Regions from separate parts of the Anaerocolumna sp. AGMB13020 genome, predicted to be linked through region 2. Evidence: predicted binding sites of a transcription regulator. Region 2 holds the regulator's gene; the other holds the start of a gene.
What was found. Region 2 encodes HrcA, which represses chaperone genes, less so after heat shock. Its sites were predicted from a motif close to TGTTAGCACTCNNNNNNNNNGAGTGCTAACA; they were not measured.

Region 1 (16,027 bases), 2.5 Mb from region 2:
AAACCGCAAGGAGCGTTTTACCTGTTCGTTAAGACACTAGAAGAGGATGATAAAGCTTTTTGTGAGAGGGCAAAGAAATATAACATTCTTGTAGTACCCGGCTCTGCCTTTGGCTGCCCGGGATATTGCCGCATAGCATACTGTGTGGGAAAGAGCAGCATAGAAGGAGCCTTACCGGGATTTCAGAAGCTTTACGATGAATATAACCTGTAAAATACCTTGTAGAATGCTCCGACAGCATACCCAGTGAAAGAAAAGAGGTCACTATGAACCAGTGGGAACAGTATTTCAGAAAGGTTGTACCCTATGTTCCGGGAGAACAGCCTAATGTACCAGGAATGATAAAATTAAACACCAACGAGAATCCTTATCCGCCTTCACCTAAGGTTAAGAAAGCGATGGAGGAATTAAATATGGATAAGTTAAGGCTTTATCCGGACCCTACCTCCAGTGAATTGACGGAAGCCTTAAGTGCAGCTTATGGAAGGAAGAAGGAGGAGATTTTTGTAGGAGTTGGCTCGGACGATGTATTGGGAACAGCTTTCCTTACCTTTTTTAACGCAAAGGAACCTATTCTTTTTCCGGATATCTCCTATTCTTTCTATGAAGTATGGGCAGGCTTATACCGGATTCCCTATGTAACACTGCCTTTGCAGGAAGATTTTTCTGTTCGTAAAGAAGACTATTACAGGAGGAACGGTGGGATTGTTATAGCCAACCCTAATGCACCGACTTCTTTGTGTATGGAATTAGAAGCAATAAGGGATATACTATTAAATAATCGAGAAACCGTCGTTATTGTAGATGAGGCTTATATCGATTTTGGCGGAGTGAGTGCGCTGTCGCTGTTAGAGGAATTTGAAAACCTGCTGGTGGTGCAGACCTTTTCCAAGTCCTATTCCATGGCAGGTATACGAATCGGTTATGCCTTTGGTGCACCCGCTTTGATAAAGGCCATGAATGATGTGAAATATTCCTACAATTCCTATACAATGAACCTGCCCTCTCTTTTGTACGGAGCAGAGGCTGTGAAGGACCAGGCTTATCACAAGGAGATGCTGGATAAAATAATCAATACCAGAGCCTGGGTAAAGGAGGAATTAATAAAACTTGGTTTTTCCATGCCAGACTCCAAAACGAATTTTATATTTGCTTCCCATAAAGAAATTCCCGCCGAAAAAATATTTATGGCACTGAGGGAAAAGAATATATATGTACGTTATTTTAACAAGGCAAGGATTAATAACCATCTAAGAATTACCATAGGAACGGACCAGGAGATGGAGACATTTTTGGCTGCCCTGGCAGAAATACTTAAGGTCACAACTTTGACTAATTAACCTTGTTATGTTATTATAAACTAGCTATTACTTTACCAGATAAAAGGAGGAACACAGCCATGGATAAGGAGTTAGACATCAAAACCACAGAAATAAACGGTGAGATGAATCCGGCTGAAAGTGAGACTGTCTCAAAGAATTTTATTGAGCAGATAATCGAAAAAGACATCAAAGAGGGACGCTGTACCAATATAGTAACACGTTTTCCTCCTGAACCTAATGGGTACCTGCATATTGGACATGCCAAGTCCATTTTGCTGAACTACGGTTTGGCTATGAAATATGGCGGAAAATTCAATCTACGCTTTGATGATACCAATCCCACCAAAGAAAAAACGGAATTTGTAGAGTCTATTATAGCAGATGTTAAGTGGATTGGCGGAGATTATGAAGACAGATTATTCTTTGCATCAGATTACTTTGAACAGATGTATGAAGGTGCAGTTAAGCTGATTAAAAAAGGAAAAGCTTTTGTCTGTGATCTGACAGCAGAAGAGATGAGAGAATACAGAGGAACCTTAACGGAGCCGGGCAAGGTAAGTCCTTACAGGGACAGGACCATTGAAGAGAATATGAAGCTGTTTGAAGAGATGAAAGACGGCAAATATGAAGATGGCTCCAAGGTGCTCAGAGCAAAAATAGATATGGCTTCTCCTAATATTAATATGAGAGATCCGATTATATACCGTATTGCCAGAATGACACATCATAACACCGGAGACAAATGGTGTATCTATCCTATGTATGATTTCGCACATCCAATTGAAGATGCCATAGAAGGCGTTACCCATTCAATCTGTACTTTGGAATTTGAAGACCACAGACCATTATACGACTGGGTGGTTACGGAGCTGGAATATAAGAATCCTCCAAAACAGATAGAGTTTGCAAAAATGTATCTTACCAACGTAATTACCGGGAAGAGATACATAAAGAAGCTGGTAGAGGATGGAATCGTAGATGGCTGGGATGACCCAAGACTGGTATCCATCAGTGCCTTAAGAAGAAGAGGCTTTACGCCGGAATCCTTTAAGATGTTCATGGAGCTTTGCGGTGTTTCTAAGAGCCAGAGCTCAGTGGACTATTCCATGTTAGAGTATTGTATCAGAGAAGATTTAAAGCTTAAAAGACCTCGCGTTATGGCGGCTCTGGACCCTGTGAAGTTAATTATCACAAATTATCCTGAAGGCCAGGTGGAACAGATGGAAGTATCCAATAATCAGGAAAATGAAGAGATGGGTACGAGGATGGTTCCTTTTAGCCGGGAGCTTTATATTGATAGAGAAGATTTTAAAATAGAACCTCCAAAGAAATATTTTCGTCTGTTCCCGGGCAATGAAGTAAGGCTTATGAATGCTTATTTTGTTACCTGTACAGATTATGTAACAGATGAAAATGGAACCGTAACCGAAGTTCATGCAACCTACGACCCGGAGACCAGAAGCGGGTCCGGTTTCAGCGGCAGAAAAGTGAAGGGGACCATCCAATGGGTGGAGGCAACAACTTCTGTAAAAGCTGAGGTAAGGTTATATGAAAATATTGTCGATGAAGAGAAAGGGGTATATAATGAAGACGGAAGTCTGAATTTAAACCCCAACTCTATTACAGTATTAAGAGACTGCCGTATCGAGCAAAGTGTAAAAGGGGCACAAGCTTATGACAGTTTCCAGTTTTTAAGAAACGGATATTTTTGTGTGGACTCAAAAGATTCGACAGAAGAAAATCTGGTATTTAACAGAATTGTGTCTTTAAAGAGTTCATACAAGCCTGAGTAAAGGAGGAGAGTAGTATGGCTAATATATTTTCAGGATTAGAGGAATTTGGTCTGGGTAAAATGTCCGGACTGGATGTATATGCAACAGATGAAAAAGCGAAAAAGGCAGAGCAGGGTAACGGTGAAGAGAAGGTTCAGGTAGTGGAATCTGATTTTATCTTTGAGAAATCCTTTAACTGTCCTGTTTGTGATAAAAGCTTCAAGACAAAAACTGTAAAAACCGGTAAGGTTAAGTTAATCTCCGCTGATACGGACTTACGCCCCAAATATCAGCATATGGATTCTCTTAAATATGATGTTATAGCATGCCCTCATTGCGGTTATGCAGCGCTTAACAGGTTCTATAACTATATGACCTCACCCCAGGCGAAGCTGATAAAGGAAAATATATCAGCATCCTTCAAAGGCCTGGCTGCTGAAGGAGAAGTGCTTTCCTATGATGAAGCAATTGCAAGGCATAAGCTAGCTTTAGTAAATACCATTGTAAAAAAAGGAAAAATCAGCGAAAGGGCTTACACCTGTTTAAAGACAGCCTGGCTGCTTAGAGGAAAGGCAGAATCTTTAGCAGAACAGGAGCAGACAGAGGCAATCAGGAAAGAAATCAAGAATCTTCATGAAGAAGAGTTTGAATTTATCAAAAATGCCTGTGATGGATTTATGGAAGCTTTCTCAAAGGAATCCTTTCCCTTATGCGGTATGGATGAGAATACCATGATGTATCTGATAGCTGACCTGGCTAGAAGAAGCGGCAGACTGGAGGAATCCAGCAGATGGATTTCAAGAGTTCTTATCTCCAGAGATGCCAATGAGCGTATTAAGTCTAAGGCAAGGGAATTAAAAGATATGCTCAAACTGGATGAAGAGAATGCATAGATCATTTTTAATTCATTTATCAAATCAAGTTTCTTCATTAATCGTTTCAGATGTAAAGAGGTTAAATAAGACACTTTTTAAGAATAAGGTAAAAGATTACGAAGTTTATTTATAGTGGTTTATTTAAATATAGACTGACAGAACAGACCGGCGGCAGAATATCTTAAGCTATTACTTATAGCTGGATATCCTGCCGCCGGTCTGTTTTATATCTTATAGCGTGCTATTGGTTTTGGTCATGGATCTTGGCAATGCATCCTTTGAATTCTTCCAGGGTTCATTGACATAGCGGTAATCAAATTTATCAATAAACCATTCCAGGTCATCCCGTACTCGTTTCATATTCTCTAAATACACCTGATTTAATTCTTTCAGGAAGTTATCGAACTTATCTCCGCTTAAATGATTAGGAGCAGCCTCATGGAGCAGACCGAAATGGGTGTTACAAAAACCCTTCGAAGTTTTGAATTTCTGGCGGAAGGATTCTTCGCTGTTATACAAAGAAAATAAGGTGGTTATATACAGTTTAAAGGTATTCTCGACTTTATTGCAGATATAGCAGGAGTTTTTCAAGTTATCTGTGTATTCTTTTACAGGAGAGGCTTCTGTATTCTTTTTGAATAACCCGGGTCCTTTTACTTTTTTAAGAGATATCTGCTCCAGATCCTTTATTGTTTTATCCATATGAGTCTTCAGCATAAGCGCAAGACCCAGACGATTCTGATTCTCATACATCTTGCCCAGGTGATAATTACAGAAACCGATTTTATCCGTTTCTGCTCTAACATCGTCCTCCATATAACTTGGGCCCATGGTAAATTCTACTGCGTTATCTTCCAGGGTTTTTCGCATAAAGCAGACAGGACATTCACATTCACTGTCAAAGGCATCGTTAACCGGTATGGTGTATAATTTTTCTTTCATTTCTATGCTTTTGTACTCCTTTCAATTCTAAGTTGCAGATGTTGCATGAAACCGAGAGGGTTAAAATACTTATTAAGAGTATAGCATGCAGGAAGAAATTGTACAAGCTGGATTACTCAATGCACTGAGGATTCAAAAGGAATTGCCCGTACCAATAATATTTTCTTTTTTTAGTGCTTCATTTTACTCGCGGAGTCGCAGCATTAATTTTGTAATCTCACTGTGGAGGATGGAAAGCTCACCCCTCGTCCGACTCACCAATATACAGATGGTCATTTTTGTTTATCATCCTTTCCTGTATGTAGAGCCCCAATTGATGGTTTTTTTTCTTTCTATCGTTCATACATATTACCTCCATAGCTCTATCCTATTTCATTTGGGCGGAAATATACAAGCCGAGGTGAGTTTGGTGTCCAGGTCTTTTTATGATATTTCATTGCGCCTATATACCCACAGCCGCCATCCTGGTGAGTACCTTTTCCCTTCGTTTCTCCGTATCCCTGTCGTTGAACTTTTGAAGCGTAAGTTCAGCAGCGATATTTCCGTCTTTCATAAACAGAACCCTGTCAGCTTTCGCTGCGACTTTCGCGTCGTGGGTTACAAGTAATATGGCAGTGCCTTCTTTGTTGATATCCACCAACAATCCCATGATTTCCTCTGCCGATTTTGAGTTGAGTGCGCCGGTCGGTTCGTCGGCAAAAAGAATCTTAGGACTATTCATCAGGGCTCGGCAGATTCCGGCCCGTTGGAGCTGTCCGCCCGAAACTTCCGTGGTATCCCTGCTCTCAAGTCCGTCAAGCCCCGTTTTCTTCATTAGGATTTTCGCTTTTCGCGTAAGACTTGCTTTATCTTTTTTGCCTTCATTTGTAGCAGGGAGAAGGATATTATCCAAAAGATTCAGGTTTTTAAGCATTGTGGGCTGTTGAAATATAAAACCCATTTGAGTCTTGCGAATATCCGCAAGCGTATTTTCACGAAGCTTCGCTAGTTCGGTATCTCCAAATTTAACAGATCCGCTTGTTAGCTCATCCATGCCGCTGAGCACGAACAGCAGTGTGGATTTCCCAGAACCGGACGGCCCCATTACAGCAACAAATTCACCCTTTGCTATTTCTACATTTACTTCGTTCAATACCTTTGCCTGTTCTTTACCCTTGCCAAAGATTTTTACGAGATTTTTACCAGTAATGATATTATTCATTATGTTAAGCCTCCTTCATATGCTGTGAAATTTTTAATGCCTGGATACCGGAAATTCCAAACATGGTAGCAGTGACAACGCAACCTGTGAGCAGCAGAGGTGAACCGAGGTAGACAAACCAGGGATTTACCATAAAATGAAAGGTAGTTGCACCAAAGGAAGATATGATTGCCACGCCGACAAGCTCTCCCAGCGTGTTTGCCAGAATGGTACCGATGATTAAGCCCAGTGCCAGCACAGTAATGGAGCGTGTAAGATACTGACAGCGTATGTCTGCACTGGTGAAGCCCATTGATTTCAGAATGGCGATGGGATACCGGTCTTTTGCCACCAGCATTTTAAAGAACAGCACAGTGACCAGTAGTGTTAGCAGGACAGTTACTATGGCAGCAACAACAGAAGCAATCCGGATGGCGTCTCGCATAGAGCCGAGCATCTGCCCAATACTCTCCTTAATGCCGGTAACTTTTGCAAAGAGAAACTGCTCCCTGTACTGTGATATTGCTGCTTTTACACTTTGGCGGTCGCGAAAGGTAACCGCAATTCCAACGCTTAAAATCTCTTCATGCTCTGCGGCAAAAGTGGCTTGTGCTGTTCGCCCGCCATTGGTGACATCAGAGTAAATTCCACAGACCGTCAGGTGTTTTTCTGTACCGTTAACGATTAAAATAATTTCATCCCCGAGGGTTTTATTAAGGTCTTTGGCATTGAGGACGGAGAGGGCGAGCTCTGTTTCTGCTTGTGGTGCACGACCTCTGGAGTAGGTTATGGGAAAGGCGGAATAGTCACCAAATGTCACCCGCAGTTTCTCTTTCGTCCCATTGTCTGCTTTTCGGTCTAACATCATACCGGTGAACAAAGCATACTTTTCAACATTCTCATCCTTTGCCAGCATGTCAGCAACTTCCGCCGCTTTTCCCAGTACGTCCTCTACCTGTGTTCGCATCACCCCGATATTTACGTCACAAATGCCCATACCCATGTAGGTGATAAAGTTCTCCGCAGAAATTGTGCTGCTGATATTTTGAGGAACAGCCATAAGAAAAGAAGAAACGACCAGAACCATCAACATGGTGACATACAGTTTTTTCCGGGAAACAATATCCTTGATTCCAAGAAAGATATTCCTGGAAAAAAGCCTGTTATTATTCAGTTGAAAGTTTCTGGATGATTTCGACTTTTCCTGTGGTGCACCGAATCGAATCGCCTGCATCGCGGATATTTTACGGAAGCGTCGCAATACACTGTTTACATACAACATGACACTCCCGCCGATTAGCGCCGCCCCCAAAAGTCCGCAAAACAGGCCGGGTAGCGGGTTACCGCTTTCACCCATGTACAATCGGATATTTTTCATGAAAGGAGCCTGGAGTGGAAGGGAAACCAGAAAACCCAGCATACAGGCCGCACCCGAAATAGCGCCGTATTTCATAAGATAGAGTTTTTTAATCTGTGATATTCGCATTCCAACCGCTTTAAGGACACCTATTTCCTTATAATCCTCTTCTATTTTGGCCAATAACGTAAAGCGAATACACAAAAATGCCATTAGGATCACAAGGGCTCCAATCAGCATCAGCACGGAAATCATGATGCCGTCCGTAATACCATTTATCATCTTCACCTGCGTATAAGTGATAGGGGGAGGGCCGTTTGCCGGGAGCCCCGCGCCTTGATAGGCAGCCTCAAAAGCCGGGAAGGAAACGTCCGCGTTCAGCCGGAATTCAATAAGATTCTCTAACTGCCCGAATACACGGACTCTTTCAAAATCTGCCTGGTTCACAAGGAACCGCTTGGAGCTTACCAGCGCCGCATTCATAACCGAATCACGCAAAAAACCAGCGATGGTAAAGGAAATTCCGTGGATGGTCACCGTATCCCCAAGCATTGCGTTTCCTTCCTGCCTGTAGTAGATGGGGACATAGATTTCACCATCTGTGGGATGTATGACATCACCATTTAAGTTAAGCAGAAAGTCGAACTTCTCGCTTTGCACGCAAAGACCGTTGTCTTGTATGCTTCCGGCAAGGGTATCCTCCCCGATGACAATATCCGCACCTTCGATGTTGAGAAACTCCAATACCTGATAATCCTCTACGCTGTCATTGGCATCCGCGAAGCTATGTAACTGTTCCATATCTACGTCGCCTGTGTGCATCTGCATGTAATGAAGCGATTTTGACGAAAGAAGCATATTGTCGATAGCGCCGAACAGGTTTAAGGTCAGTGATGCAGCCAGAGCAGTAAGCATGGCAGCAATGAGGATAAACGCTGTTATTGTGATGGTAATCAGCTTACTTTTACGGATATCATTCTTAATCATTTTATAATACATATATACCCCCTTTTCTGTATATGTTTTGTGTATACAGGTTTTGCTTTAGAATTACACAGGACAAAACTATTAGCACTTATCCCTTCGTTTATCTGTGTCCGGAAGCTTTTGGAAAGCTCAGGACAAACTTTTTTGTAAAAGGAGCGGGGGCATCCACTACGTAGACCTCACCGGAGTGCTGTTCCATCACCTTTTTCACAATGGCAAGCCCAAGTCCCGTACCACTGCTGGTACTTCTTGAAACACTGCCGGAAACAAAAGGCTCGAACAGATTCCCAGCGATTGCCTTCGGGATAGCTGTTCCGGTATCGGCAATTTGAATCTGAATACTGCCTGGTTCATCCATTAGCCCCACGGACAATAAGCTGCCCACAGGGTTATGGCGGATTGCATTTGTCAGCAGATTACTGATGGCCCGGTTAGTTTCCAAAGAATCCACCAGGTAATATACAGGTTTGTCTGGTAGCCGCAGTTCCAAGTTCATCTGCTTGCTTTCAATTTCGCCAAACAAAGTGGCACAAGATGCACGAAGTAGCTCGACTAAGTCTACCTTTTCAAAATTCATGCGGTATTGCGGTGTGCCCAACTTGGAGTAGGAAAGCAGCTGGTCAATCAATTGGTTCATCTGCCCGGCTTTTGCTTTGATTGCCAGATGGTATTCCTGTTGTTTGTCCGGGTCATCCACCATACCGTTTGCCAAGGCCCCTGCATAGCCGGAAATCGTTGTCATGGGGGTTTTCAAATCATGTGCGATATGGGAGAAAAGTTGCATCCTCTCATTTTCCATTGTCATTCGTTTTTCTTCCGAGTCTTTCAGCTTTTGCACCATATAATTGAAGGCATCCCGCATTTCGCCAAATTCCGTCTCTGTTTCAAATTCCAGTCTAGTGTCCAAACGGCCGGCCGTAACCTCTTTGAAACCTTCTTCCATTTTTTGAACGGGCTCCATGATTTTCCTGCTGATTCCGCGCCCAAAAAGGACAATTCCTATAGAATAAACTGCGACAGTGACAAGAATCCAGATAACGGAAAGTATGATTTGAAGGGGTTTCGTCCCTTCGGCCAGAGGGGAAGATGCTAGTTCTGAGAAGTTCATCCCGTTACTTAAGGTAAACAGACTGAATAGAAGCTCCAATAGCAGAAGTGTCAGTGCAATTCCGATGATGTAGCTTACGAATCTTCGCATGATGACTTTTTTAAAACTAAGCTTTTTCTTCAAGTACGCACCTCCAGACGATAACCTAAGCCTCTGACGGTTCCAATGGATACTGAGTCATGGTCAGGAAGTTTGCTGCGCAGCTTGCTGATAGCGACCATCACGGTATTGTCGTCCACAATAGTTGCCTCCTGCCATGCAGCTTCATAAATCTGCTGTTTGGTGTATACGCGGCCGGGACTTTGCATCAACAGCTTCATCATATTAAATTCCGTGGCGGTAAGAGGGATTGTCTCACTGCCAAAGCGAAGGATGCAAGCGGAAATATCCAAGCTCAGTTCGCCTGCTGTCAGTAAATCTGTTTCGTAATCCCCCGTACCCCCATTATAACGGCGTAATTGAGCTTTGATACGGGCAGTGACCTCCAAAGGGTCAAAGGGCTTTGTCACATAATCGTCCGCACCAAGGTCAAGTCCCAGTATTTTTTCATGATTTTCCGTTTTGGCACTCACAACGATAATTGGAAGATTGCTGCGCGCTCTCAACCCTTTGATTAGCTGATAACCGTCAAGCTCAGGCATCATAATGTCAATGACAGCCAGATCAATTCGCACGGATGCGGACTGTTTAAGCGCTTCCAATCCATTTTCAGCTTGTATTACAATATAGCCTTCCTTTTCTATATATAATCGCAAAAGCTCACGAATTTCTTTCTCATCATCTACAATCAGAATAGTTTTGCTCATGGTTTCACCTCTCTTCTTTCTCATCATACCCTCAAGCTGTAAGTTCATTATAGTAACCCTACCTTTCAATTAAACATGGTTAACCTTAACATTACCTTAAGATTTATTATTTCATTTATTGCCTGACACTAAAATAATCACCCAGTAATTACCTGCTGAAACAAAGACATTATATTGTTAATTACCTAAGAGGTCAACGGAGGTCTTTCATTTAGGTAAGTATTTTTTGCCCTAAACCGAGTGCTTTTCTGTCAGTCATAAGAGGATATCAAAAAGTTGGGATTACTTTTTGATATAAGACTGTATTATCCTATAAGAAATATAGAATAGAATTGAATAGGTGGTAAATAATAGTTAAATCATGTAATTGAAGATTGCTATGAGACGATTATTCCTATATAATAGTAGTAATGCTCTGATAAAATTTTAAAAAAGTGAGAAAAAATGAGATAAGAGGATTATTTGAGAGTTATATTAATGTATTTGCCTATTTTACCTGTTTTTGAGCGGAAAGTATAGTTGCATTATAAATGCAAATTTACTAATATATGTTTATCGGTTAGCACTCAATAGAAGCGAGTGCTAATAAAACTCAAAATATGCCTTTTTTAATGAAATATTGATATCATAAGGAGGAAATGAAAATGAAATTAGTGCCTTTAGGAGACAAAGTGGTTTTAAAGCAGCTTGTTGCTGAAGAGACAACAAAATCAGGTATTGTTTTACCTGGTCAGGCAAAAGAAAAACCTCAGCAGGCGGAAGTTATTGCAGTAGGCCCCGGCGGTGTTGTAGACGGGAAAGAAGTAACTATGCAGGTTAAGGTTGGAGATAAGGTTATTTTCTCTAAATATTCCGGAACTGAGGTTAAATTAGAGGATCAGGAATACATTGTTGTAAAACAAAACGATATCGTTGCTGTTGTAGAAGACTAATTATAAAAGATTTCGTATCACACATTGCCAAAATATTTTTGGTACGTTTGGTGTATGGTTGTATCTAACCAGATAGGAAGTTTACGATTATTTAAGAATAATTTAGGAGGTTATTAAAATGGCAAAAGAAATTAAACATGGTGCAGAAGCCAGAGCAGCTCTGGAAAGTGGCGTTAATTTATTAGCAAATACAGTTAAAGTTACATTAGGACCTAAGGGAAGAAACGTTGTACTTGATAAATCCTACGGTGCTCCTTTAATTACAAACGATGGTGTTACCATTGCGAAGGAAATCGAATTAGAAGATGCTTTTGAGAACATGGGAGCTCAGTTAGTAAAAGAAGTTGCAACAAAGACCAATGATGTTGCAGGTGATGGTACAACTACAGCTACTGTTCTTGCACAGGCTATGATCAATGAAGGCATCAAGAACCTGGCAGCAGGTGCTAATCCTATTATCTTAAGAAAAGGTATGCAGAAAGCTACTGATACAGCAGTTGACGCTATCTTAAAAATGAGCTCTAAACTTAACGGCAAAGAGCAGATTGCAAGAGTTGCAGCAATTTCCGCTGGTGATGATTCCGTTGGTGAAATGGTAGCAGACGCTATGGAGAAAGTATCCAATGACGGTGTTATCACAATTGAAGAATCCAAGACTATGAAGACCGAGCTTGACCTGGTAGAAGGTATGCAGTTTGACAGAGGATATATCTCTGCTTACATGGCAACTGACATGGACAAAATGGAAGCCAATTTAGACAATCCATATATCTTGATCACAGACAAGAAAATCTCCAATATTCAGGATATACTTCCTGTTTTAGAGCAGATCGTTCAGTCTGGTGCTAGACTTTTAATCATAGCTGAAGATATCGAAGGTGAAGCATTAACAACCTTAATCGTTAACAAGTTAAGAGGAACTTTCAGCGTTGTTGCAGTAAAAGCTCCTGGCTATGGCGACAGAAGAAAAGAAATGCTTCAGGATATCGCTGTTCTTACAGGCGGTACAGTAATTTCCGACGATTTAGGTCTTGATCTGAAAGAGACTTCTCTTGATCAGTTAGGCCGTGCAAAATCCGTAAAAGTTCAGAAAGAAAACACTATCATTGTTGATGGTGAAGGACAGAAGAACAATATCGATGCAAGAATTTCTCAGATCAAAGCTCAGATTGAAGAAACTACTTCTGAATTCGATAAAGAGAAATTACAGGAAAGACTTGCTAAATTAGCAGGTGGTGTAGCTGTTATCCGTGTAGGTGCTGCTACTGAAACAGAAATGAAAGAGAAGAAACTTCGTATGGAAGATGCTCTTGCAGCTACAAGAGCAGCTGTTGAAGAAGGTATCGTAGCAGGTGGTGGTTCTGCTTACATTCATGCTTCCAAAGATGTTGCTGCATTAGCAGCTACTTTAGAAGGAGACGAGAAGACAGGTGCTAATATTATACTGAAAGCTCTGGAAGCGCCTCTTCACTGCATCGTATCCAATGCAGGTCTTGAAGGCTCCGTTGTTACCAGCAAGGTAAAAGAGAAAGAACCCGGCGTTGGTTTTGACGCGCTGAAAGAAGCTTATGTAGATATGGTTTCTGCTGGTATCTTAGATCCTGCCAAGGTTACAAGAAGCGCTCTTCAGAACGCTACTAGCGTTGCATCAACTCTGTTAACTACAGAATCTGTAGTTGCTAATATAAAATCCAATGAGCCAGCAATGCCTGCAGGTGCCGGCGGAATGGGAATGATGTAATTTCCAGCTCTTCCAATAAATAAATATACGATAATTACCAGAAAGCTGTTTGAATTTCTTAATACAAGAATTCAAACAGCTTTTTTAGTTACTGTTTTTCTTGAATTTTTTATAACTTTTTATAAAGATATTAGAATTATTTTGCTATTAAGGCTTTTCCTTTGTGAGTTTTTTTAGTATAATGGGCTTAAAGACATGCCGTTCGGTAAAAAAGCTGATAGGTCAGCAACCTGTTATTATAATTCTGACAAAATGTATAATAGGATTATGGCATAAAATAAGGTTAGGAGGCATAAAAATGAACGAGTTATATGCAGAGGCAGGAGTCAAGAGAAAGGAAACTGCTGGGACATATGCTATAAGAATATTATTGATATTTGCAGCTGTTCTGTTATTTATTATATCATTAAGCAACCAGATCATGTTATTTGTGGCGGCTATCGTGATAGTAGGTATTTTTTATTTCTTTCCGAGACTTAGTTTAGAATATGAGTATGTATACTGTGACGGACAGTTGGATTTTGATAAGATCATGGGTAAATCCAAGAGAAAGAATGCTCTTAAAATTGATTTCGAGCAGGTAGAAGTAATGGCTCCTCAGGGTTCCCATGCTTTGGATAGCTATAATCATATTAAATGCGATGTGAAGGATTTCTCTTCCGGCAATAAGGAAACTACCCCTTATGTAATCATTTATCGTCAGGGTGAGAAGAACTTAAAGATCTTATTTGAGCCGAATGAGAAAATGTTAAATTGTATCAAGATGAAGAACCCCAGAAAACTTGTGCAGTATTAGTCTTTGACTTTAACAGTTAATTGATCGAAAGCAATGGAGTATTCGTTACACATTACAAAAAAGATTTTGCACAGAGAAATAAGTACAGATATATATAGGTAATAACGAAAGCTTAAGAAATGTACCCGGGACGGTGTCTTATGACAAGGTCTTTCGGGTATTTTTTTGTGACGAAAGAAATCATTCTATAATTGCTTCCAGGTTCAGATAACCGAAAGGGCATGAGTAATATATGGATATCGATGAAGGCGGGAATGGATAGCTGAAGGCACCGAAAGGTTTCTGCAAAAAGGTCTGATAAACAATTTATTATGTTTTATTTTTTAAGAAGAAGTAATTGAAAGAAGGTAATTTGAAAAAGCGAATCTTGAAAGTCAGAATTAGAAAGAATATAAGTAAAAATTATCTGTTCAGTATAGAAAGACGAATGTGTTTATAGTGAGGACATTCGTGCTCTGGTGTATTTGTAGCAAAGACAAAAACTTTTTTTTCTTGTTGACAAGCATAATTTAATTCGTTATACTTTTAAAAATTAACTAAAAATAATAATTGCTAACAGAAAAGAAAGTGAGGAAAATAAGATGGGAACTATAATCGGTGAAGGCATTACCTTTGATGACGTCCTACTGGTACCAGCCTTTTCAGAAGTAATACCCAATGAAGTGGATGTTTCAACTTATCTGACGAAGACGATCAAATTAAACATACCAATGATGAGTGCTGGTATGGATACCGTAACGGAACACAGAATGGCCATTGCAATGGCAAGACAGGGTGGAATCGGTGTAATCCATAAGAATATGTCAGTTGCCAGGCAAGCAGAAGAGGTGGATAAGGTTAAGCGATCCGAAAGTGGTGTTATTACAGATCCCTTTTATTTGTCTCCAGAACATACTTTAGAAGATGCCAATGAATTAATGGCAAGATACAGAATATCAGGTGTTCCTATAACTGAAGGAAAACGTCTGGTTGGTATTATTACCAATCGTGATCTTAAATTTGAGACAGACTTTTCCAAGAAAATAAAGGAAAGCATGACCTCAGAAGGCCTTATTACAGCACCGGTTGGCATTACACTTGAAGAAGCAAAAAAAATTCTTGGTGCTGCAAGAAAAGAAAAACTTCCTATTGTAGACAAAGATGGTAACTTATCCGGTCTGATTACGATAAAAGATATCGAGAAACAGATTAAATATCCTTTATCAGCCAAGGATACCCAAGGAAGACTTTTATGTGCAGCAGCAGTCGGTGTTACAGAAAATATTCTTGAGAGAGTAGATGCATTGGTAAATGCCAAGGTAGACGCGATTGTTATTGATACAGCCCACGGACATTCCGCGAATGTATTAAGAGTTATACGTATGGTAAGGGAAGCCTACCCTGAGCTTCAGATCATAGCAGGAAATGTTGCTACCAAAGAAGCAACGGAGGATCTTATCAAAGCCGGAGTCAATGCGGTAAAGGTTGGTATCGGACCTGGCTCCATCTGTACGACCAGAGTTGTTGCAGGTATTGGTGTTCCGCAGATTACTGCTATTATGGACTCTTATGCAGCTGCTAAGAAATATGATATACCTATAATCGCCGATGGAGGCATCAAATACTCCGGAGATATTACGAAAGCTATTGCAGCCGGTGCTAATCTTTGTATGATGGGAAGCATTTTTGCAGGCTGTGAAGAAAGTCCCGGAGAATTTGAATTATTCCAGGGAAGAAAATATAAGGTATACCGTGGAATGGGTTCAATTGCTGCCATGGAAAATGGAAGCAAAGACAGATATTTCCAGAGCAATGCCAAGAAACTTGTACCCGAAGGTGTGGAAGGCCGAGTAGCATATAAAGGAAATGTAGAAGATACCGTATTCCAGTTAATGGGAGGTCTTCGTTCCGGTATGGGCTACTGTGGAACCAAGACCATCGAGGACTTAAAGCAGAACGGACGCTTTGTTAAGATTTCCGCTGCTTCCTTAAAGGAAAGTCATCCTCATGATATCCATATTACCAAAGAAGCACCCAACTACAGTGTAGAATAATGAAATAAAAAAAGGAAGCTTTAGTCCAGCTCGGCTGAAGCTTCCTTTTCTTGTATATATGCGAAAACATCCTTTTTCAGGGTTTCCCATTTATCTTCCTGTTCAACGTAATATAAGGGACAGAGTTTCCCGGTAATGTCATAATGTCTTAAGATATCCTCTTCCTCCAGATTGTA
Region 2 (16,027 bases):
ATCTTTTTGTAATTCCGTTATGACACAATGGTAATCCCTGCCTTTGCCATTGCAGAGAACCACTTCATCCCCGGCTTTCATTCGGAGGACATTCTTTATATGATTAACATCTTCTCCGGTCAGGGTTACGGCCCCATTATTTATTTGATTCTCCTGTACATAAAAACGGTGCATGTCTTTAACCCTTCCGTTATCAAAGCTCTTATTTTATTGCAATTACAGATACCCAGTCTCCCATCTCTTCCACGCCGAGTACCTCAAAACCATTGCTCTTTATGGCGCTGAGCACTTGTTCCTTTTTTGTATTGATAATTCCAGAACTAATAAAAAGTCCGCCTTTTTTTAGATGTTCACCAATTTTTCCCGATAAGGGAATAATGATATCTGCAAGAATATTTGCTACTACTATATCATATTTTTCGAATCCTGCAATTTTCTTAATTTCCTCATCGGATATAATATCACCGCTTATAAAGGATACTTTTTCCCTTGTAAGCCCATTCACTTCTGTGTTTTCTGCAGAGGCTTCCACAGCACGAGGGTCTATGTCCGTTCCAAGGACGGTTTCAGCTCCAAGTCTGGATGCAATAATTGAAAGGATTCCGCTGCCACAACCTACATCAAGTACCTGCATGCCGGCTTTTAAATACTTCCTCAAGGCCAGAATACACAGCTTGGTAGTCTCATGAGAACCGGTTCCAAAAGAAGTTCCCGGATCCAGTTCGATGACAATATCTCCCTCTCTTTTATCCGTCAGGACTTCCCAGGTTGGTTTAATAACAATATTATCCTCTAAACGAAAAGGCTTAAAGAAAGCTTTCCAATTATTAATCCAGTCAAGGTCCTCTGTCACAGAGATCTCGATTTCACCAGCGCCGGTGTCAACAAATTGTGATATCTCTGCAAGTCCTTCCTTTACAGCATTCACAGTTGCATCAACATCGGCTTCTTCCTCCAGATAGAAGCTGATAAATGCCTCATGATTGGATACATCAAGTTCTGGAAGAATGTCTATAAACAACTCTTTACGCTCTCTTTCGGTTATGGGAACATTATCCTGAATCTCTATTCCTTCTATACCCATTTCCATCAGCATGTCACTTACAAGCTCTACTGCTTCTGTGAGAGTCTTAAGAGTGAGTTTTACCCATTTCATTTCTTGTTTTCTCCTGACTTAAGCAGCATCTCTCCAATATCCTCTCACAGCCTTGCTCCTTTGCAGATTGCTGTTAGATATACTGATAAATGCTGCTATTGTATGATTTTATTTATCTTTTCCGAAAAACTTTTTTTTACCTTTTTCTTTTTCCTTATCACCTTCGTGGGACTCCGTCTCGCTCTTGCCTTCCATTGCTTCCTCAAATTTCTGGAGCAGTTCTTTCTGATCAGCTGTGAGTTTTGTAGGTACCTGAACTACCAGCGTTACATAGTGATCACCTCTGACCTGTTTGTTACGAAGTGTAGGTATTCCCTTTCCTCTGAGCCTTACTTTGGTATCGGTCTGCGTACCAGGTTTTACAGTATAGAGTACATCACCGTCTACTGTGCTGATCTTAACATCACCACCAAGGGCAGCTTTTGCATAAGAGATAGGAGCAGTTGAGAAAATATCGTATTCCTGTCTCTGGAATATAGGGTGACGTGTCACAGTAACTTCAACCAGCAGATCTCCTCTTTCGCCACCATTAACTCCTGGTTCTCCCTTATCCCTGATACGGATGCTTTGCCCATTATCAATACCTGCCGGAATGGATACCTGGATTTTCTTCTTTCTGTTCACATAACCGCTGCCATAACAAACGGTACATTTATCTTTTATTACCTTACCCGTTCCATTACAATCAGGACAGCTCTGAACATTTCTAACCATACCGAATAAGGATTGCTGGGTATATACTACCTGGCCTTTTCCACCGCACTTTTTGCAGGTCTCTGTTCCGGTACCCGGTTTTGCACCAGAGCCGCTACAAGTAGTACACTCTTCTTTTAAGTTAATATCTAATTCTTTATCAACGCCAGTTACTGCTTCTTCAAAGGTTATTCTTACACCGGCACGGACATTAGGTCCCTTCATGGGGCCATTACTGGCTCTTCTGGTTCTTCCGCCGCCAAACAGATCTCCGAAAATATCTCCAAAGATATCCCCCATATCCATGTTGGTAAAATCAAATCCACCAGCGCCACCGGCTCCGCCGTCAAAAGCAGAGTGACCGAACTGGTCGTATTGCCTTCTCTTATCTCCATCACTTAATACTGCATACGCCTCTGAAGCTTCTTTAAATTTTACTTCTGCTTCCTTATCCCCCGGATTCGCATCGGGATGATACTTCTTGGCAAGCTGTCTGTATGCTTTCTTTATTTCATCCTCTGTTGCAGTCTTGGATACTCCAAGGACCTCATAATAATCACGTTTATCTGCCATGCTCTAATCCATCCTCCTAAATAAAACAACCTCTATTCTCTATATTGAGAAATAGGCAGTCCTTCGACTGCCTATTGTAATACTTTTGCATTTTCTCCGATTCGACAAGTCAAATCATATTTTAATGAATTATGATACAATCGTCAAGCAAAAACTTTAAGGACGTTTTGTAACTAACAATTAAATTTAAACTTCTCTGTAGTCACCGTCTACTACATCATCTCCGTAAGAAGCATCTGCACCGCCCTGTGCGCCTGACATATCAGGTGCAGGACCGCCCTGTGACTGCTCATAAAGCTTAGCAAATAAAGCCTGAGCACTTTCCATTAATTTCTCTTTCGCAGCTTTGATATCTTCTACTTCGCCGTCGGACATAACTTCCGGATTGGATTTCTGAAGTAAATCTTTTAAGTGATTTAAGTCAGCCTCAACCTTTGTCTTATCATCAGGATTAATCTTATCACCAACTTCAGTTAAAGCCTTTTCCGTCTGGAATATCATAGAATCTGCATCATTTCTAACTTCTACTGCTTCTTTACGTTTCTTATCCTGTGCTTCATATTCAGCAGCTTCTTTTACTGCCTTGTCGATATCTGCATCAGAAAGGTTAGAACCTCCGGTAATTGTGATATGCTGTTCTCTTCCTGTTCCTAAATCTTTAGCTGATACATTTAAGATACCATTGGCATCAATATCAAAGGTAACTTCGATCTGAGGAACACCTCTTCTTGCTGGTGGAATTCCATCCAGACGGAATTGTCCAAGGCTCTTGTTGTCTTTGGCAAACTGTCTTTCACCCTGTACAACGTTAATATCAACTGCGCTCTGATTATCTGCGGCTGTTGAGAATACCTGACTCTTCTTAGTAGGAATAGTTGTATTTCTTTCAATTAATCTGGTAGCCACACCACCCATAGTCTCAATGCTTAAGGACAGTGGAGTAACATCAAGAAGAAGGATATCTCCTGCACCGGCATCACCTGCTAATTTACCACCCTGAATGGAAGCACCAATAGCAACACATTCATCGGGATTTAAGGTCTTGGAAGCTTCCTGGCCAGTTAACTGTCTAACTTTATCCTGTACAGCAGGTATACGTGTAGAACCACCTACTAATAGTACTTTCTTAAGGTCAGAAGCTGTAAGTCCGGCGTCTCTTAATGCGTTCTGAACAGGTACTGTTGTTCTCTCCACCAGGTCATGTGTAAGCTCATCAAATTTAGCTCTTGTCAAGTTCATATCGAAGTGCTTGGGACCTTCTGCTGTTGCAGTGATGAAAGGAAGATTTATGTTTGTTGTAGTCGCAGAAGATAACTCTTTCTTAGCCTTCTCAGCTGCTTCTTTTAATCTCTGAAGTGCCATTTTATCAAGACTTAAGTCAACACCTTCTGTCTTTTTAAATTCTTCGATCATATATCTGGTAATCTTATCGTCAAAGTCATCACCACCTAGACGGTTATCACCGGAAGTAGCTAATACTTCAATAACACCATCTCCAATTTCAATGATGGAAACGTCGAAGGTACCACCACCTAAATCGTAAACCATGATTTTCTGCTCATGTTCGTTGTCAAGGCCATATGCCAAAGCAGCAGCTGTAGGCTCGTTGATAATTCTCTTAACATCAAGTCCTGCAATCTTACCCGCATCTTTCGTTGCCTGTCTTTGAGCATCGTTAAAGTAAGCAGGAACCGTAATAACAGCTTCTGTTACTTTCTCACCCAGGTAGCTTTCAGCATCCGCTTTTAATTTCTGAAGTACCATTGCGGAAATTTCCTGAGGAGTATATTTTTTATCGTCGATTGTAACTTTATAATCAGTTCCCATATGTCTCTTAATGGAAGAGATTGTCTTATCGGAATTTGTTACTGCCTGACGTTTAGCGGCTTCACCTGCTAATCTTTCTCCTGTCTTTGTAAAAGCTACTACGGAGGGAGTTGTTCTTGCTCCTTCGGTATTTGCAATAACTACGGGCTTTCCGCCTTCCATTACTGCTACACATGAGTTTGTGGTACCTAAATCGATTCCAATTATTTTACCCATGATAAATTTCCTCCTTCTATTATAAGTGTTTTATTTTTCTTGATATATTACTATTTATGAAAGTGAACCATATAAGCTCACTAGCTGCCTCTGTATTAGTTTACTACTTTAACCATACTGTGACGAATTACAACATCCCTGTAAATATAACCTTTTTGGAATTCTTCAGCAACAAGGTTCTCGCCCTGTTCCGGATCTTCCGCATGCATCACTGCATTATGGAAATTGGGGTCAAAGGGTTTACCAACTGCCTCTATGGGCTTTAAGCCTGCATCTGAAAGAGCTGTGAACATCTGCTTATAAATCTTCTCAAAACCTTGTGCAAAAGCACTTTCTCTCTCTTCTTCCGAAATGGCACCTAAACCGCGTTCAAAGTTATCGATGACAGGAAGTATTTTCTCAATGATATCTCTTGCTCCAATTTCAAACATCTGAGATTTTTCTTTCTCGGAACGTTTTCTGAAATTATCGAACTCAGCCATATTACGAATCAGCCTGTCGTTTAATTCATCAATCTTTAAATCTTTCTTATCTTTTTTCTCTTTTTTGTCTTTTCGAAAGAAGGATTTTCCGGATTTCTGTCCGTCTTTTCCATCTTCTTCTGTATCTTCTGCGTCGGACTCCTCAACTGTTTCTGCAGTGTCTGTATCTTCTGCTGCCACATCAGATTCCTGTTCTTTTTTTTCTAAGGTATCTTCTGAAACATCAGGATTGATATCCTGGTCTTTTAAGGTTTCATCCATAGAATTTGTTTTATCTTCCACTTATACAAACCGCCTTTCCTTCTGTTAGGTTTTAAGACTATGCTAAGTCTTCTTCTTAAATATATCATCTAATTGCGCCATAAGGGTATGCAATATATTTACTACTCTCTCATAATCCATACGCTTGGGTCCTATGATACCAATCTTGCCATATACACCTTCTTCTATCTGATAGGTAGCAGTAACAACCGAACAGTCCTTCATGGACTTTACTGGTGTCTCACTGCCTATATAGACCTGTATTCCTCCTGATTCCGGTGCTTCCAGTTTATTGATGATGATATCGGATAGCTGTTCCTTCTCTTCCAGGGTGTCTATTAACTCCATCACTTTATCAACATCACTTAATTCCGGGTATTTCAATATATTGGTGGCACCGCTTGTGAAGATTTCCACATCATCTTCTTCACTGATTGCTTCTGCTACGGCATCCAATATATGGCTGACAAGCATATTGTAGTTCCCTGCCTGTTCCTTCATCTTTTGTATAAGGGACATGTTGATCTCTGTAAGATCTAATCCCTGAAGGAAAGTGTTAAATACAATATTAAGCTTTAATATGATTTCTTTATTCAGGCATTCGGTTACTTCAATGATTTTATTCTTAACTACATTACCCTCCACGAGTATAACAGCAAGGATATGTGTTGCATCTACTTCCGTCAGCTGAATAAATTTTACCTTCTTGCTTCGGTATTGCGGCTTCGTCACCAGAGTAGTATAGTTGGTATTGTCCGCCAAAAGCCTCGCCACTTGTTTCAGCAACTGGTCAAGTTTACCCGCTTTCTCAAGAATCAATTCCTTCATTTCTTCCACTTCATGGGTTTTATCTTCTAATAAGGTATCCACATATAAGCGGTATCCTTTATCCGAAGGTATTCTGCCGGCCGAGGTGTGGGGTTGAATGATATATCCCAACTCCTCCAAATCTGCCATTTCATTTCTAATAGTGGCAGAGCTGAGATTCAGGTCGGTGTATTTCGATATGGTTCTTGACCCTACCGGCTCACCGGTTTCCAGATAATTTCGGATAATAGCCTGTAATATCTTCAATTTTCTTTCATCCAGTTCCATCGAATCCCTCCTACTCTTCGATTGTTAGCACTCACTTCAATAGAGTGCTAATATCTTTATACATAAAATAGCACTTAAGCTTTACTTTGTCAAGTGCTATTTTCAAAAAAATCCAATATTTTATGCATAATTCTTACTTCAACCTGTATGGTGTTCACCAAGGTAGTTTTCTCTTTATCAATCAGAAAAATACTTCCCTAAAGTAAAAATCTTGCCATAACTGTGTTACTTAAATCAATGCCTTTAGCAGTCAGAAAAAGCTGCCCGTTTTCTTCCGAAAGAAGTCCTTCTCTTACAGACTGTTCAATGGGTATGCGATAAACACTTTCAATGTTTGACCCAAATAGCTCCTGAAATTCCTTTGTGCTGATTCCTCTCATCAGCCTTAAGCCAAGGAACATAAACTCTTCCATCTGCTGTTTCCTGTCAAGCAGTTCAGTATCTATTGACAGGCTGTCCGTACTTCCTGCCTGCTGTAGATACTTTTTAAGATCCTCTTCCTTATGAAATCTTTTATTTTCAATTAACGAAGCAGCCCCCAACCCCACTCCCAGGTAATTCTTTCTGATCCAATAGGCTATATTGTGTCTGCATTCCCTGTTCTCAAACGCATAATTAGAAATCTCATAATGTCCATATCCTGCAGCCTTAAGCCGCTCTGCGGTACTCCAGTACATCGCCCTGTCCAGCTCATCATCAAAGGAAACTTCCGAATATTTTTCATAAAAAGGGGTCCCTTCTTCTATTATAAGACTATAAGCAGATATATGCTCTGGTCTTAAGCTTATAACCTTCTCTAATACTTCCATCCAGTCCTGTAAGGACTGCCAGGGGAGTGCAGACATAAGGTCAATGTTAATATTCTGAAAGCCTGCCTCTCGGGCAGCCTTATAGGTATCTAAAAAGGTTTCATAGGTATGGATTCTTCCAAGAAGTTTTAAGTCCTTGTTATCAGCCGATTGAAGTCCCATGCTGATACGGTTTAAGCCTGCTGCCTTTAATCGAAGGAGCTTTTCTCTGCTCACCGTTCCCGGATTTACCTCTATGGTAGCTTCAATAAAATCCTCTTTTGGCAGTCCATTAACCGTTTTCTCATCGGAAAGAAAACGGTCTTCTATTTGAAAAACGTCCTTTACCGCTTCCATGATACGGACCAGCTCTCCATCCATTAAAGTAGAAGGTGTTCCCCCTCCTATAAAAATTGTGCTGATCCTGTAATCCTCCTTTAGATATCGGTAGCTGTTAATCTCCTTTATCAAAGCATCGACATAAGCAGCTTTCGTTCCCCTGTCAGCTGCTGCTGAGAGAAAATCACAGTAGTAGCATTTTCTTTCGCAGAAAGGTATGTGTATATATAAGCCTAACTCTTTTTTCTTTTCCACTTAACTGTAAGCCTCCGCGGTTTGTGTGCTTATTGAGCTCAATAAATATTCATTTTAACAATTTAGTCAAAAATTCTTCTGATTATGTGATCTAAGCTGGTTCTTAATAATCCTTTTTTGAGAGTAACTCGTACTCATATCTAACCATTCAAAAAAGAAAACCAAATAATATCACTATAACAGAAGAATTCACTTAATGAAATATTTTATTAATTACAACAATCTTACTAATCTTCATCCAGTTTCAATACACTCATAAAGGCTTTCTGCGGTATCTCTACATTACCCACCTGGCGCATACGTTTCTTGCCTTCCTTTTGCTTCTCTAACAGCTTTCTTTTACGTGATATATCGCCGCCGTAACATTTGGCAAGTACATCTTTTCTCATTGCTTTAACGGTTTCTCTGGCAATTACCTTGCTGCCGATAGCTGCCTGAATGGGAATTTCAAAGAGCTGTCTTGGAATCTCTTCCTTCAGCTTACCGCACATTTTTCTGCCGCGTTCATAAGCTGACTCTCCATGTACGATAAAGGAAAGAGCATCCACTTCTTCTTTGTTTATCAGAATATCCAGCTTCACAAGCTCAGACTGTACATATCCCTTCATTTCGTAATCAAAGGAGGCATAACCTTTTGATCTGGACTTTAAGGCATCAAAAAAATCATAGATAATTTCATTCAATGGAAGGTCATATTTCAGCAACGCTCTTGTAGTTTCCATGTACTCCATACCAAGGTATATACCTCTTCTCTCCTGGCATAAGTTCATTATCGCACCGACAAACTCCGTGGTAACCATGATTTCTGCGCTTACCATAGGTTCCTCCATCATCTCTATCTCCGAAGGGTCAGGTAAATTGGAGGGATTCGTTATTTCAAGAATCTGACCGTCTGTCTTATGAACCTTATACACAACGCCCGGAGCTGTTGTTACGATATCCAGATTATATTCCCTCTCTAATCGTTCCTGAATGATTTCAAGATGCAATAAACCTAAGAAACCGCATCGGAATCCAAATCCTAATGCTGCAGAGGTCTCCGGTTCAAATTGAAGGGCGGCATCATTTAATTGGAGTTTCTCAAGCGCATCTCTTAAATCTGGATACTTAGCACCATCTGCGGGATACATACCGCAATAAACCATGGAGTTTACCTTTTTATAACCTGGCAGTGCCTGCTTACAGGGATTTGTTGCATCGGTTACGGTATCACCTACTCTGGTATCACGTACATTCTTAAGGCTGGCTGTTACATAGCCTACCATACCTGCTGTCAGTTCTTCACAGGGTATAAATTGTCCGGCGCCAAAGGTTCCAAGTTCAACAACCTCAGCTGTTGCACCGGTTGCCATCATTTTTATAGTGGTATCCCTGGTTATCTTTCCTTCCATGACACGGCAGAAAATAATAACACCCTTATAGGAATCATATTTTGAATCAAAAATCAATGCTTGCAAAGGAGCTGTTACATCTCCTTTGGGAGGCGCTATTTTGGTTACGATCTGTTCTAATACTTCTTCAATGTTAAGTCCTATTTTTGCAGAAATCAGCGGCGCATCCTGTGCTTCCAGGCCGATTACATCCTCAATCTCAGCTTTCACCCTTTCAGGCTCCGCACTGGGTAAGTCTATTTTATTAATAACCGGCATAATGTCCAGGTTGTGGTCCAGCGCCAAATACACATTGGCAAGGGTCTGAGCTTCAATTCCCTGCGCTGCATCCACTACCAGAATCGCACCTTCACAGGCTGCAAGGCTTCTGGATACCTCATAGTTGAAATCCACATGTCCCGGCGTATCGATAAGGTTGAAGATATACTCTTCGCCGTTCTTTGCCTTGTATACGGTTCTGACGGCCTGAGCTTTTATGGTTATTCCTCTTTCCCTCTCAAGTTCCATGTTATCAAGTACCTGTGCCTGCATTTCCCTGCTGGTCAGCAGGCCTGTCTTTTCTATAATACGATCCGCAAGGGTTGATTTGCCGTGATCTATATGAGCAATGATGCAGAAATTGCGAATATTGCTTTGTTCAATCATTTATTAAGTTCCTCCTGCAAAAATGAGTTGATCCTTTTTCCTAATTTCGGTCAATATGGGTATTATAGCATATGAAAAGGTCAGTGACAAGCAGATTAGATTACCAGAGAGGGTAAGTGGACTTGAATATTGGGTCTTTGGTAACGGACGAGGCGCATGGCTTATAGGAAGCCATTTTCTTGTTCAGGGTACCAAATTCCACAAAAATGGCAGCAGCTGTCCCTTGCAGGATAAATTATACCAAACTCGCTGGAACGTCTTATGAGTGTAGGGCTGTGTGCTCAAACAGTGGTATAATTTTTCCTAGGGACAACTGCTGCCATTTAAGTGTAAGGTATCCTTCAATAGAAAATTCCTTCCTATAAGCCATGCTCCTCTGTTTTATCGGCATTAAGGTTACCCGATTACAAATGATATTATACATTTTCTGTCCGTACGACAGCAAAACAGAACACTACACTTGACTCTCTATTGTATTTTTATTTTCATAATTTCACTTTTATTAACTTACTCTTCACCTTGCAGTACCTGGTAAAGTACTTCTGCCAGATATTTCATGGAGTTCTTCTCTTCCTGTACAGTATTTTTGGCTGTACCTACTTCAGCCAGAATTGACTTTTCCTTAAGATGCAGGTTGAAGCGGTAGCCTTTTAGATAATTCTTATACATTAGCCCCGGAAACAGTTCTCTTCCCTTTAGCTGGAGCTGCAGGCTGAAGGCCAGATTTGCCTGTAGATTGGGATTATAAAGACTTGCGATGTCTTCTCCTTTGGAGTTGCGGCTGAGTCCGTTAAAGAGCATGATATTTGCTACCTTTTCACCGTTTAGTTCTACCACTCTTTTATTCCCTTCATCTCGATGGAGATCTATTACTACTTCCACAGTGGGATTTTTCTTTAAGAGCTTTGTGACACCGTCTTTTGCATAATTATAGGCAAGGTTACGGTCCAGATAACCTCCCATCATATCATACTTCGTTTTGTCATGAATTACATTGTAACCGTATTCTGTTTCTAAGATGTCTGCCAGTACTTCGCCGACGCCTACTACCGTATCTGTTACTTTTCCGCTCTCGCTGTCTGCAAAAGCTTCCTGGGAATGAGTATGGTATATCAGTATTTGCGGCTTGTCTTCTTTCGTTTTTAATGTCATATCCATTCCCAACATTGCTTTTGCATCAAATATTGAGTCCTTGACCGATGTGGTACCATCCACTATGTAAAAATTATTATATAAAAAATGTTTATTTTCCAGTTGTTCCAAAGTATAATGTTCTCCATTACCCAGGCTGATAGCCTGTTTATGACTATCATCTATGTGACTGGTGCCTTCATCTTCCAGATAAAACTCACCGTTTATTATATCTATGGGCAGCATGGTGCTGTTGATACCTTTGGAGTCTGCTGCCACTGCCTCTTCCGCTTCTTCTGTTATTTCAGCAACTGCACTCCCTGAGGTCTGTTGCGTGGTATGTATTCCTTGTTTAATGAGCTTTAAGTAATCGTCATATCTTAAAAGCGTATTGTCTTTGGCGGAATAGATCATAGGATTATTATTTATGTATTGATTGCTTTTTTCACTTTCTGTCTCATTGGAGTTTGCAACATATTCATTGATTGGGAAACTGTGTATCATTCCGCTTAAGGCATAACTGCTGTTACTGTTTTCACTGGTATCTCTGACATATTGAAATATGGAATTATGATTCTCCAGAACATAATTGCTTATAACGGTTATTACTTTTTCTTTCAGTGATATACTTGATTTCGCCAGACCGTTGTTACCAAGTACATTTATTCCTTTTATAAGTACTGTAAAACTTAATATAAGTATAATTGACCAGAGAGTCATAAAAAACATTCGTTCAGCCTTGTAGCGATATCTTCTCATTCCTTACTCCTCATTTCATTTACAGCATTGTATAATAACACCTTATTTATCTTATGCCGTAAGAGAGATTCTGATAACTTATCCATCCATATTTAAGAAATTTTTAAGACATGCCCTGTTTGTCGACCTTTTTATAAATGAAGTGCTCCTCTGTTGTTCTGATTTCAGGTTTACCTCGATCCTCCAACAAAAGAACACTTCTAAATAGAATCTTATACGAAACACTCATTCAAAGCTTCAGATATGGTATAACTCATTTGCTTTACAGCTTCATCTATATTTTTTGGTGTTACGAACATTGTTTTCATGCTCTGGCTACCAAGCTCACTGGTGAATTGATTGATTTCCTGTTCTTTAAAGCCTTGTCCTTGCATAAACCGTTCCATCGTATCCCTGACTATGGTTGCGGCATCTACTACTGTAGGAATACCGATGGCAATAACATCAACACCAAGACTTTCCTTATTCAGGGCTTTTCTGTTATTACCAACACCGGACCCGGGGCTGATTCCAGTATCTGTTATTTGTATGGTCTTATTTACACGATCTACACTTCTTGCCGCCAAAGCATCGATTACAACGATTAGTTTTGGCATGGTCTCTTTGATGATACCCTTTAATATTTCACTGGTTTCCATACCGGTCTGTGCCATTACGCCAGGTGCTATAGCACTGATATTTCCCATTTTATTCTTTGTAAGAAATTCACTTCCATATTCCTCTTTTAAATGTCTTGTAACGAATAAATTCTCAACAACTTGCGGTCCTAAAGCGTCAGGTGTTACATCTCTATTCCCAAGTCCTGCAACCAATATTTCCTTTCCGGCTACATTTCCGGCTAACTGACGGACATACTTTACAATCTCTTTTGAGATGGGTTCATGGTAGCTTTCATCAGAATCTCCCAGATTAGCCGCTTCAATGGTTATATAATTGCCAATGGGTTTTCCCATTGCTTTGGCACCTCTTTCTTCCTTAATAGTTACAGTGGTAACTTTTATGTCCCTTTTCTTATTGTACTCTTCTTTTAGTATCACACCTTGTATCTCTACATCGTCCTCGGGAAAAGTTTCACGGACTTCCAGTGCAAGGTCGGTTCTTGGCAGGCTTAATTTATCCATCGGATATGATTTCTCCTTCTATGTTTTAAACTTATTTTTTGCATTTTTTTTGGAATTATGTATTGACATAACATATGCTTTATAATACTATATAATAGTATGTTTACATTAGAACGTCCGTGTCCGGATTTAATGAAAACAAGTGATTGAAAAATTACTCAAAATTTAACATAGTTGTGGAGGTGTACGATTTGGCTAATATTAAATCTGCTAAAAAGCGTATTTTAGTTAATGAAACAAAAGCGTTAAGAAACAAAGCTATCAAGTCTAAAGTTAAGACTACTATAAAGAAAGTTGATGCTGCCGTGGCTGCCGGTGACAAAGACCTTGCTAAGACAAGCTTACTTGTTGCTATTTCTGAAATTAATAAAGCTACATCCAAAGGCGTTTATCATAAGAATACTGCTTCAAGAAAAGTTTCCCGTTTAAGCAAAGCTGTTAATACCCTTGCTTAAGAACCAAATTTGAATTAACCCATTCAGATTTACAATAGAAAGAAATAGAGCCGTTGCTTCTGGTAACGGCTCTATTTCTTTTGTTTATTTGTATGGTTATATAGTTTGCAAATAAATACATACTTTTATACCTGTGTTGTTTTATACTTTCAATAAATGGCTGGGGTTGGCGCTAACTGCTTTTATGGCCTTAGAGACTATCTTCACCAATTCCAGTTCGTAATCTGCATTGAGGCTTTCTGCTTTTGCATACAGCTCTCCTTCTTCAGAAACAACATATTTAGGAGTTGTATTATTCAGCGCACATGCAATAATATCATCACGGCATCTGTCACACTTACACCCTTCGAACTTATTCCATATTTCATCTAATTTTACAACTACTATTTTTTCCATCAGATTATGATATCTCATACATTCCCCTTTATACTTTATTATTCAATCTGACTTCAGTATAACATGCTTGTATTATAATACAAGCATGTTATGTAGAAAAAGAGAGAAAAAGGGTCCTATTTACTATAATTTTACCCTTTTTCTCTCTTTATTTTAATATCCTTTATTATTACGCATTAAGTTTGAATAAAGCTACTGCCTGATTAAGGCTGTCGGCCACTTTCGCCTGACTCTGAGCCATTTTTGCCATGTCATCAATGGATCTTGAGGTCGTATCCATACTGCTAAGGATTTCCTCCGAGCTCTGTGCAGTGCCTTCCATATTTGCTGCGATGCTTTGCACTACACTACTTATTTCTTCCGTAGAGGCATTGAGCTCTTCTGACATTGATGCCGTATCCTGTGATAAGCCATTTACATATATAGCATCTTTTTCATAGTTTATACCGGTCTGAATTAGAAGATCATAATCCACTCGTACTCTGTTATCAACAAATTCAAGGATTTCTCTGGAGTTGTCTGCCAGATCATTTACAGAGTTAATAACTTTCTCAACCAATTCTGCAATATCCTTAACATAACCGGTGGATTGTTCCGCAAGGCTTCTGATTTCATCTGCCACAACAGCAAATCCCCTGCCATGCTCACCTGCTCTGGCAGCTTCGATGGCTGCATTCAGTGAAAGTAAATTCGTCTGCTCGGCAATGGATGCAATTGAACTTGCGATTACAGAGATTTCTTCTACAACTTTGGCATTCACAATGGATTTTTGAATCTTCGCTTCCGCCTGATCGTATAGTTTATCAGCAAGTTCCTTGGATTTGATTCCGTTTTCTTTAATCTTAACTGCACGGTTCTTAATGGTGACTGACTGCATATTACCGTCTGACGAACTGGTTGCCAGCTGGGTAACCCCTGAATTAACCTGATCAATGGTAGCTGTTAATTCCTCAGTGGCTGTATTAACATCTACAATGCCATTAACAATGTTTTCAGTATTATTATTGATAATTGTAAAAGTAGCTGATACTTCTTCTATTGCAGCTGATAACTGCTGGCTGGAAGCTGCGACCTCCATGGTTCTGTCCATAATATTGGACATGGTGTTTCTCATTCTGTCCTGTGCTTTCCCTAAAGAGTTGATTAATTTACCCAGCTCATCATTGCTTACAGAACTAATCTCCGTTGTCAGGTCCCCATTTTCCAAAGCCTGCGCAAAGGTAAGTCCCAGCTTAAGGTACTTCGTTATGTATGTGGAAAGAACAAATCCAAGCAAAGCGGCAAGTACAATACCTAAAACAGAAATCACCAGTGTTATGATAGTAAGTACAGCAACATATGCTTTATTTTCAGCATTTTTGCTCTCTGCTATGTCCTGATTGCTTTTTACGAATTGATTAAGCTGATCCTGCATTGTAACACGGCTCACTTCATTCTCTTCCATAAGTCCTTTTGCCATTGCTGTATTGCCTTGTGAGATGTATTTGATAATTTGGTTTCTGGATTCTCTGTAGTTCTCCAATTCCTCTTTATAAGTATCCCAGAGTTTTTTATTATCCTCCTTTAATAAATTCTTTTCATAAGACTCCATTAACTGATCATTATCAGCCTTTAACTGTTCAATAACAGGAAGTATCTCATTTGATGTCTGCATACTCTGCGCATACAAGGCATTCAACAGATTTGATTTGATTTCTAAGTTATTTTCTTTGATTTGATGAAGTACATCAATGCTCTTTAAATTATAGCTGTACATCTGGGACCCGTTTTCAGCAATCTTACGAACGCTTCCGGAGGCCATAAAACCTAATAAAATTATAAAAAACAAAAAAATCGAAAAACTTGCAACCAATTTCACACGAATTGATAGATTCTTTAACAGCCTCATTCGCAAAATGTATATATAGAAAGCGGCATCCTATATATACTCCTCCTATGCACATTATTTATTAACTGCCGCAGTAGTTAATTTATTTATATCACTTTAAATAGTATTAATAAAATATTAATAAATCAAAATTTCTATGTCAAGAACTATAATGTCATATTTAAGTGTATTCTGTCCTATTCTTGTAGCAAAATGTCCAAAAAAGTTATAAAAAACATCAAAAGTGTAAAAACTAACTTTGAATGATAATAATTAATCATTAATTTTATAAAATTGTATTGCATTCAATCATATAATGTGGCATAATAGAACTATGATAAATAATAATAATATTCATTATCAAACTAAGATCAAAAACAATATAAATAAAAAAAAGGAGTGTAACCTTTATGTTTAAACAAATTGAATTATCCTATGACTTTAAAGACCTTGAACCTCATATCGACGAATTGACAATGCATACGCATTATAGCAAACATCATGCAACTTACACCAATAATTTAAATGCGGCCTTAGAAAAAGCTCCAGAATTGTCCGGTAAGACCATCGAAGAGAT

Region 1: a site for HrcA is predicted at 10,907-10,937, ahead of R2R35_RS08520 (co-chaperone GroES). Genes of this name have one in related genera too.

What each region holds. Positions count from the first base shown of each region.
Region 1 covers NZ_CP136910.1:2,155,327-2,171,353, reverse strand. Annotated here, with positions in the region: gene R2R35_RS08565 (pyridoxal phosphate-dependent aminotransferase) at 1-213, shown strand, start outside; gene hisC (histidinol-phosphate transaminase) at 267-1,340, shown strand; gene R2R35_RS08555 (glutamine--tRNA ligase/YqeY domain fusion protein) at 1,400-3,115, shown strand; gene R2R35_RS08550 (DUF2225 domain-containing protein) at 3,130-3,987, shown strand; gene R2R35_RS08545 (DUF6062 family protein) at 4,201-4,911, opposite strand; gene R2R35_RS08540 (ABC transporter ATP-binding protein) at 5,354-6,112, opposite strand; gene R2R35_RS08535 (ABC transporter permease) at 6,117-8,447, opposite strand; gene R2R35_RS08530 (HAMP domain-containing sensor histidine kinase) at 8,536-9,666, opposite strand; gene R2R35_RS08525 (response regulator transcription factor) at 9,663-10,349, opposite strand; gene R2R35_RS08520 (co-chaperone GroES) at 10,994-11,281, shown strand; gene groL (chaperonin GroEL) at 11,400-13,022, shown strand; gene R2R35_RS08510 (DUF6106 family protein) at 13,321-13,818, shown strand; gene guaB (IMP dehydrogenase) at 14,400-15,851, shown strand; gene R2R35_RS08500 (peptidoglycan recognition protein family protein) at 15,872-16,027, opposite strand, start outside.
Region 2 covers NZ_CP136910.1:5,482,810-5,498,836, reverse strand. Annotated here, with positions in the region: gene R2R35_RS23180 (16S rRNA (uracil(1498)-N(3))-methyltransferase) at 1-174, opposite strand, end outside; gene prmA (50S ribosomal protein L11 methyltransferase) at 203-1,156, opposite strand; gene dnaJ (molecular chaperone DnaJ) at 1,265-2,422, opposite strand; gene dnaK (molecular chaperone DnaK) at 2,609-4,465, opposite strand; gene grpE (nucleotide exchange factor GrpE) at 4,561-5,208, opposite strand; gene hrcA (heat-inducible transcriptional repressor HrcA) at 5,272-6,303, opposite strand; gene hemW (radical SAM family heme chaperone HemW) at 6,501-7,685, opposite strand; gene lepA (translation elongation factor 4) at 7,913-9,721, opposite strand; gene R2R35_RS23140 (stage II sporulation protein P) at 10,229-11,611, opposite strand; gene gpr (GPR endopeptidase) at 11,824-12,732, opposite strand; gene rpsT (30S ribosomal protein S20) at 12,924-13,187, shown strand; gene R2R35_RS23125 (late competence development ComFB family protein) at 13,329-13,601, opposite strand; gene R2R35_RS23120 (methyl-accepting chemotaxis protein) at 13,753-15,471, opposite strand; gene R2R35_RS23115 (superoxide dismutase) at 15,861-16,027, shown strand, end outside.